DNA from 2 places in the Roseburia sp. OF03-24 genome. Region 2 is predicted to be linked to the other one. Evidence: riboswitches for the same ligand, from Rfam matches in the RefSeq annotation. Region 2 holds a riboswitch; the other holds the start of a gene.

Region 1 (4,433 bases), on a different contig from region 2:
TTTCATCCGGCATTTCCATCTGAATCTCTTCTGGTTCAGACATTTCTTCTGATTCCGCATATTTTTCCGTCTGTACCTGTTCTTCCGCAGTTACCGTTTCGTTTTTCATAGACTCAGCTGTCTGCCCTGTCGCAGCTTCTGTCTCGTGTTTCAGAAATTCTACGGTCTGCCCTGTCGCAGTTTCTGTCTCGTGTTTCAGAAACTCTGCCGTCTGCCCTGTCGCAGCTTCTGTCTCGTGTTTCAGAAACTCTGCCGTCTGCCCCGTCGCAGCTTCTGTGGAATTTTCCAAAAACTCTGCTGTTTTTGTCTTCTGCTGTAATCTGCGGCTTAATTCTTTTCCGCTGATACGCTGTACCGGCATATTACGCTGTTTCCAATAGCGGACTGCTGCATCAAATCCGGTATCATTTGAAACGATCACATAACAGTTTTCCTGATTTTCACACAACATATACCCAAGCTGTGTAACAAGCTGGAAATCAAGTGCATTGCTTCCCTCAAAACATTTTATAAACTCTGCTTCTTTCTCCGTCTCCTTTAATAACCTCACATTTTCGTAATTCATATGCGGACTTTTCTGCGTATAAAATACGATCACTTCCTCATCAGGCTGTGATGCTACCAGTAACGGCACCCATATATCTCCTACATTCTCACTGTCAACCAAATATATTCTTTTCATCTGATCACCGGCTGATCGAAACACATTTATTATAACATAAGACGGAATCATGCCTCTACTCTTTTTTACAGAATATCAATATATTCTCCCGCAAGTGCTTTATTCATGCTGCGTACTGCACAGAATTTTCCACACATGGAACAGGTATCCTCGTGTTCCGGTTTTCTGCTGTTCCAGATTGCTTTAGCCGTTTCCGGATCTATTGCACATTCCCACTGTGCATCCCAGTCTAATACACGTCTTGCATCTGCCATCTTATCATCGATCTCCCTTGCTCCACGGACACCCTTTGCAATGTCTGCTGCATGTGCTGCGATCTTCGATGCAATGATCCCCTGTTTTACATCCTCCACGTTTGGCAGTGCCAGGTGTTCTGCCGGTGTGACATAACATAAGAATGCTGCTCCGTTCTGCGCTGCGATTGCTCCGCCGATCGCAGATGTTATATGGTCATATCCTGGTGCAATATCAGTAACCAACGGTCCTAACACATAAAACGGTGCACCCATGCAGATAGTCTGCTGAATCTTCATATTTGCTGCGATCTGATCCATTGGCATATGTCCCGGTCCTTCTACCATAACCTGTACATCTTTCTCCCATGCACGTTTTGTCAGCTCTCCAAGTCTTACTAACTCTTCGATCTGGCACACATCGGAGGCATCCGCAAGACATCCCGGACGACAGGCATCGCCAAGCGAAATGGTAACGTCATGCTCACGACAGATTTCAAGGATCTCATCGTAATATTCATAAAACGGATTTTCTTCTCCAGTCATACACATCCACGCAAATACAAGAGAACCTCCGCGGGAAACGATGTTCATTTTACGCTTATGTTTTCGGATCTGCTCGATCGTTTTTCTTGTGATTCCACAGTGCAGTGTCACAAAATCCACGCCGTCCTCCGCATGCAGACGTACCACATCAATAAAATCTTTTGCAGTCAGTGTCGCAAGATCTCTCTGATAATGGATCACAGAATCATAGATCGGCACTGTACCGATCATAGCCGGACATTCTGCGGTCAGTTTTCTGCGGAACGGAATTGTATTTCCATGAGAGGATAAATCCATAATAGCATGTGCGCCCATATTGACTGCCGCCATAACTTTCTCCATCTCCACATCATAATCTTTGCAGTCCCTTGACACACCAAGATTGACATTGATCTTTGTGCGGAGCATGGACCCCACGCCCTCCGGATCAATACATGTGTGATGTTTGTTTGCGCAGATTGCAACTTTTCCCTCTGCTACAAGCGGCATCAGTTCCTCTACTGTCATACGCTCCTTTTTTGCCACGATCTCTAATTCTTTTGTCACAATGCCTTTTCTTGCTGCATCCATCTGTGTTGTATACTGTTCCATACATTTTCTCCTTTTCGCATGAAAGACTGCTGACGATGAGAATTTTTCTATGAATGATTTAAAAAATCTCCTGCCGCAAGTGCGACAGGAGATAACATCTTCCCAATACGCTCCCTACGACAGTATTAACTGACAGGTTCAAAGAGTCAGGTTTTAACCTTCTCAACTGCAATCTCTCCAGGCACTATCCCAGACATGCAGTCCCTCTGCGTTGTTTTCTATTATATTTTACCGACTCATTCAGTCTAGCGGAATCTATGATAGTTGTCAATATTTGTACAACAAAAAAGACAGCCGATGCTGTCTTTTTAGGAGAAGGTATTTTTACTATGGGGTATAGCAAAAACTATATATAATGTATTGGGGGGTTTTTACAGTCATTATAATAGCATGATTTTCTCAATAAGTGTTCACAAATGTTACAATTTTCTCTTTTATTTTTTATGCAACATGCACAATTATTTTTCGTAACAATCCACAAAAAAGCAGATAATTCTTTTACATCTTCCCCATTTCAGGATTCATCTCACGGATTTTTGCCTTAATACGCGAAAGCGCATTATCAATGGATTTTGGCGTCTTTCCCATCTTTTCTGCAATCTGCTGATAATGAAGTCCCGCAAGGTACTGGTCTAATACTTCCCGTTCCATCCTGCTTAAATGTGTCCGGAGCCTTTTCCAGAACTGCGCTACATTCTCCTGATCGATCATCATCTGCTCCGGATTGCCGATTCCATCCATCGTCAGTGTTTCCGCCAGCGGATATCCGTTTTCGCCGTTTTCTGAATAGAAAGAAACATAAGAATTAAGTGGTGCATGCTTCTTGCGGTTTGACGCCTCAACTGCCTTATATAACTGTCTTGTGATACATAATTCCGCAAAATGAAAAAAAGACGCTTCTTTCGTGTTATCAAAATCTCTGATTGCCTTAAACAGACCGATCATCCCCTCCTGGATCAGATCATCCGTCTCCCCACCGATTAAAAATACTGCATTTGCCTTTTTGCGGACCAGCGGTTTATATTTATCCAGAATATAATCCATGATCTTTCCGTCCGTATCACCGCTGTCTTTTAATACCGCGATCAACTGTTCGTCTGTCAAATCCTGATATGACTCTAACATGTTCCTCCCAAGACTCCCGCTGCAAATTTAGCGCATACGCTGCCGCACGATCTCATATGCAAGTACACCTGCTGCTACTGATGCGTTCAAAGAATCAATATCCCCCTTCATTGGGATGGACGCAACAAAATCGCAGTTTTCACGCACAAGTCTGCCAACACCTTCGCCTTCACTGCCGATCACAAGACCGATCGGTCCTTTCAGATCGAGATCATACATACAGGTTCCATCCATATCTGCGCAGACAAACCACATTCCTTTGTCCTTTAACTCTTTCATCGTTGCAGTCAGATTTGTTACCTTTGCAACCGGGGTATAGTTGATCGCTCCGGCAGATGTCTTTGCCACGGTAGCTGTCAGACCAACTGCACGGCGTTTTGGAATAATAACACCATGTGCCCCCGCAAGATTTGCGGTACGGATGATCGCACCAAGATTATGTGGGTCCTCAATATTATCCAGAATAAATAAGAACGGCGGCTCACCCTTTTCTTCTGCCAGTTTTAACATATCTTCCACCTCGGCATATTCATATGCAGCAGCAACAGCGATCACACCCTGGTGTTTTTTTGTCTCAGAAAGCTGGTCTAAGCGTTCCTTTTCCACAAAATGTACGATCGTGTCGTGTTTTTTTGCCTCTCTTACGATTGTGCGTACCGGACCGTCCTGACAGCCGTCTAACACAAATAATTTATCAATCGTTTTTCCGGAACGGAATGCCTCAAGCACCGCATTCCGGCCCTCTATTTTTAGCTCTTCGTAGCCCATTACTCTCTCCTTTTACATTTTCAGTGCAAGTTCGTCCACACCTGTCTTTACCAGTTCCACCAGACGTTCAAACTCATCTTTTAAATACAGATATCCCATCAGTGCCTCAAATCCGGTTGCTTTCCGGTAGTCTGACATTGTCGCATTTTTTGCCATTGTCGGCGATTTTGCATTTCTTCCGCGGCGGTACACTTCCGTTTCTTCCTCCGTCAGAACCGGAAGTAATTTCTCGATCATCTCCGCCTGTGTGTGTGCTTTTACAATCTGGCTTGTCCTCTTATGAAGCTCTCCTGCTCTCGTGTTTCCTTTTCCGACAACAACCGAACGGATCACCAGGTCAAATATCCCATCTCCGATATATGCTAACGTAAGAGGTGAATATGTCCGGATATCTACTTCACTGATCCCAAACTGTTCTTTAATATAGGAATCTATTCCTTTCCGCATCGGCATTTCCCCTCTCTCACGCTTTGTGCCAGATCACACCT
Region 2 (4,433 bases):
TCATGAAGAATAGTGTTTTGCCATTGAATAGACGGATTCAATTTCTGATAAGGGAAATGGCTGTTTTGTATCAGAGAATCTAAATAATTTTGTATAAAATAAGTATTTACAGAAAGAAGCTGTGGAGAGAGCAGAATACAGATAAAGAGACACTCTGCATGGGTATCGGAATAACCATAATGGAAGCAGCGGCTGTTGACGAAAATTCCCTCTCCGGTCTGTAATAAAATTTTCTGCCCATTGATATCATAAGCCATTTGTCCATCCAAAATCACAATAAATTCAAGATCGTCATGCCAGTGGCTGACAGCACGAAAATCAGGATAGCTTGACAGCTGTCCTTTTTTGATATATGCAGGGAAGTCCGGATTGTTATATTATTATGGCTGATTCTGGTATGAAAATCAATGGAAATTGTTTATTACAGAAAATATAAATGGTTAAAAAATTTAACAGAAACGGAGAAGAAAAAAATGGACATGAAAAAAAGAAGAGATATGCAGCTTGCCTATATTTCAGATGAGGCTGTTATGGAGGAACAGGTAAAATGCAGAAAAATCCTGCAAAAACTTAACTTTGCAGATCGTTCCGATTTTGATGAAATTGCAAAAACTGTAAAAGAACTTTTGGGAAAATCAGATGGTGCATGGATCAATCCGCCTTTTTATTGTGATTATGGTTCACATATCGAGGTAGGTAAAAATTTCTTTGCAAATTATAACTGTACGATTATAGATGTGGCAAAGGTAAAAATAGGTGATAACTGTCAGATGGCGCCGAATGTAGCTATTTATACGGCGGGGCACCCAATTTATCCTGATACCCGCAATTCTGCTTTTGAATATGGAAAAGAAGTTACCATCGGGGACAATGTCTGGTTGGGAGGAAATACAGTCGTCTGTCCGGGAGTACATATTGGAGATAATGTGGTAATTGGTGCAGGAAGTGTTGTTACAAAAGATATCCCGGACTGGTCGATCGCCGCGGGAAATCCATGCCGTGTTATCCGTAAAATAACAGAAGAGGATAAAAGAAAATTGTTTCATGACGAAGAGATTGATGATGAAGCATGGGAGATGATATGTGCGCAGAAGGAAAAATAAAATGACGGTGCGGGAGCATAACTTTCGTTGATAAAAGAAAAAGCCTGCGTGTACGAAATGTGTATATATTGCATTTCGTACACGCAGGCAAAAAAGTAGTTGTTGTGGAACAAAATAAAACAATGTTACGATTCCACGGCATTCTGTTTTACGCGTGCCATTGCTTTTGCAACCGGCGGGATACTGATGATGATTAAGGTAATGACTGCCTCCGGTACTAAGTAAGAAGCCTGATATCCCAATGAATAAAGTACCGGGTTCATACCTTCTGGTGCATAGGATGCGAAAAATACAACACCTGAGATCGTAGCGAATATAAAGCGTCCGATCACACCGACGATATATCCGATCTGAAGTCCCCATTTTTTCTTATTGAAAAATCCTGCAAGACCAAGTGCACCAAATGCAAGCGGGTAGTCAAGCAGCATTTGTGGAATGGTATAAAAAATCGGTTCGGTGACAAACTGTACCAGACCGTATGCCACGGCTGTCATGATCCCGACATAAGGACCGTACCAGTATGCGATCAAAACAATAAAAAGCATGGAAAGTAATGTGACAGAGCCGCCCATCGGCATTTCAAACAGTTTGATCATGGAACATACCACGGCAAGTGCGATGGCAACGGCAGAGTAAACGAGCTGTTTGGTTGTTAAGGCTGCCTTGCGGCTTGCATTTTTCTGACGCACAAACGCTGCAACGATGAGCAGTAATGCGATGATTACGACGACGATTACGATTCCGGTCACAGTAAGGTGTACGGAGCCGTCTCCCCAGGCGCCTTCCGGTGTAGCAAAAAAGTTATTCATAAATCCTCCTTGTTTGATTCTGGTATCAAAAGGTGGTTTTCAATTTTTGGCTGTCAAGTTGCACAAAGTCGGATCTATTTTGTTCCGTTGTCCGAAAATAAGAAAAACTAAGTATGCCTGATTTAGATTTTCCAGGAGTGACGTGTACGTCTTAAACGTCCCGTCCATGGGACGTTAAGACTTTTGCTGCCATCCATGGCAGCAAAACACTATGCATTAACAGGCATACTAAGATTTTCTAATTTTCTCCCAAAGTCACAAAACGAGTCCCAACTTTGTGCAATTTGACAATCGCTAAGTTGTGAGCCACCTTTTGACACCAGAATCCTAATTCATGATAATAGAATGTTCGCGGAGCGTACATTCTATTGTATACAAACACGGGGGATTGTTTCTTACCAGAATAAAGTAAATGAAAACGCTTTCTTACGCCGGTATTATCCGGGTCAAGTAATAAGGGTCGATGAAATCATCTCTCAGCACGTTGTAGATACCATGTGGTATAAATAGCACCCCTAGCATTTGTATGGAACGTTTCACACTATAGCAATTAATGATGAAAAAGTCAAATGTTGACAAAAAAAGCAACAAAAAATATAATGTCAAAAATGTAGAAACAACTTGCGGAGGATGAAAGACATGAAAAAAATTTATCAGAAACTGGCACTGACAGGCGTGCTTGCAGCACTGCTTCTTTCAGCTGGCTGCGGGGGAGCAAAGGAAACTTCCGCAAATGAAACGGCAGGGGATGTGCAGGCTGTTGGGCAGAAAACAGAAAGCACAGCGGATGCAGAGCAGACGGAATTGTATACAGAGACATTGGAAGCAGATACCGGGGCATTAGAAACAAATATTGAGGCGCAGACACAGGGTTATACGTTCACCGATGATCTTGGACGTGAGGTGACAGTGAAATCTGCAGATCGTGTGGCAGCGCTGATCGGTAGTTTCACAGATGTATGGATGTTAGCAGGCGGAAATGTTGTTGCAGCAGCAAATGATTCCTGGGAGAGCCTTGGTTTAGAACTTGATGAGAGTGTGGTAAATCTTGGAAGCATTTTGGAGCCGGATGTCGAGCAGCTCATTGCAGCGGAGCCGGATCTTGTGATCGCAAGTGCAAATACGGATGCGGATGTTGCATTGGAGGAAACACTGACAAAGGCAGGAATTACCGTTGCCTATTTTGACGTCGCGAATTTTGATGATTATTTAAACATGCTTTCCATCTGTACACAGATTACCGGCAGAGATGATCTCTATCAGAAAAATGGTCTGGATGTGCAGAAAGAAGTGGAAGAAATGAAGCAGAGAGCGGACGGCAGTAATCCGACTGTATTATTCCTTCGGGCAGCATCAAGCAATGTAAAGGCAAAGGGCAGTGACGGAAATGTCTGCGGAGAAATGTTAGCAGACCTTGGCTGTGTGAATATTGCAGACAGTGACGAGAGTCTGTTGGATGATCTTAGCATGGAGGCGATCATTGCGGCTGATCCGCAGTATATTTTTGTGACGATTCAGGGAAATGACAGTGATGCCGCTATGAAAAATGTAGAAGAACTTCTGACCTCTAATCCGGCATGGGCATCTTTGACTGCCGTGAAAAACGATCATTATTATATCCTTGATAAGCGCTTATTTAACTTAAAACCGAATGCAAAATGGGGAGAGGCTTATAAGCAGCTGGCAGATATTTTATACCCGGAGATGAAGTAAGAAAGGTTCGGTTTGAAAATGGCATATTTTCCGTTTTTTATTGATATAGAAAATAAAAAAGGTCTGATCGTGGGCGGCGGCAGGATTGCAGCACACAAGGCAGAAAAGATGAAGCCGTTCGGTGCAAAGATTATCATAATAGCACCTGATATCATGGAAAAATTAAAACAGGATCCGGTATTTTTGTGCGAGGAGCGTGCATTTGTGCCGGAAGACATCGAGGGCTGTGCATTTGTCATTGCGGCAACCGATGACAGAGAATTAAACCACAGGATCAGTGCATTGTGTCAGGAAAAAGGGATTTTAATCAATGTGGTGGATGACAAAGATTACTGCGTTTTTCTATTTCCATCCCTTGTGAAAGAGGGAAAACTGACCGCTGGAATCTCCACTGCAGGAGCCAGCCCGCAGATTGCGGCAGAATTAAGAAGCCACATAGCGAGAGAACTGCCGAATCAGATGGAAGAGATCCTTGATTATTTAGAATCGATCCGTGAACCTGCAAAAAAATTGATTGCAGATGACAAGATCAGAGCAAGATTTTTAAAAGAGACGGCACAGCTTTGCATGGATGAAAACCGTGTGCCGGATGAGAAAGAAACGATGCAGCGGATCAGAGATTATTGCCAGAGTGCGGAACAGACTGGATTGGAAAAAATTGTTAGTCTAGGCATGGTAACGCTCGTCGGTGCGGGCTGCGGTGCGTATGACCTGATCACACTGCGCGGTTTAAATGCAATACGGAGAGCCGAGGTGCTTGTCTATGACGATCTGATCGATACGCGTCTGTTAGACCACGCTTCGGAGA

The links. A riboswitch is a leader RNA that binds a small molecule or an ion and turns the genes downstream of it on or off. The one in region 2 is predicted to bind thiamine pyrophosphate.
Region 1: it holds a riboswitch for thiamine pyrophosphate, as region 2 does, so the genes downstream of both, thiC (phosphomethylpyrimidine synthase ThiC) here and thiT (energy-coupled thiamine transporter ThiT) in region 2, are expected to answer to the same signal.

What each region holds. Positions count from the first base shown of each region.
Region 1 is NZ_QSCK01000006.1:42,796-47,228, forward strand. It holds gene DXA60_RS04115 (PIN domain-containing protein) at 1-682, opposite strand, end outside; gene thiC (phosphomethylpyrimidine synthase ThiC) at 748-2,052, opposite strand; TPP riboswitch at 2,147-2,270, opposite strand; gene DXA60_RS04125 (sigma-70 family RNA polymerase sigma factor) at 2,551-3,177, opposite strand; gene rlmB (23S rRNA (guanosine(2251)-2'-O)-methyltransferase RlmB) at 3,205-3,945, opposite strand; gene DXA60_RS04135 (Mini-ribonuclease 3) at 3,958-4,392, opposite strand; gene cysS (cysteine--tRNA ligase) at 4,409-4,433, opposite strand, start outside.
Region 2 is NZ_QSCK01000018.1:70,048-74,480, forward strand. It holds gene DXA60_RS10760 (cupin domain-containing protein) at 1-350, opposite strand, end outside; gene DXA60_RS10765 (sugar O-acetyltransferase) at 474-1,103, shown strand; gene thiT (energy-coupled thiamine transporter ThiT) at 1,229-1,912, opposite strand; TPP riboswitch at 2,319-2,439, opposite strand; gene DXA60_RS10775 (ABC transporter substrate-binding protein) at 2,552-3,625, shown strand; gene cysG (siroheme synthase CysG) at 3,644-4,433, shown strand, end outside.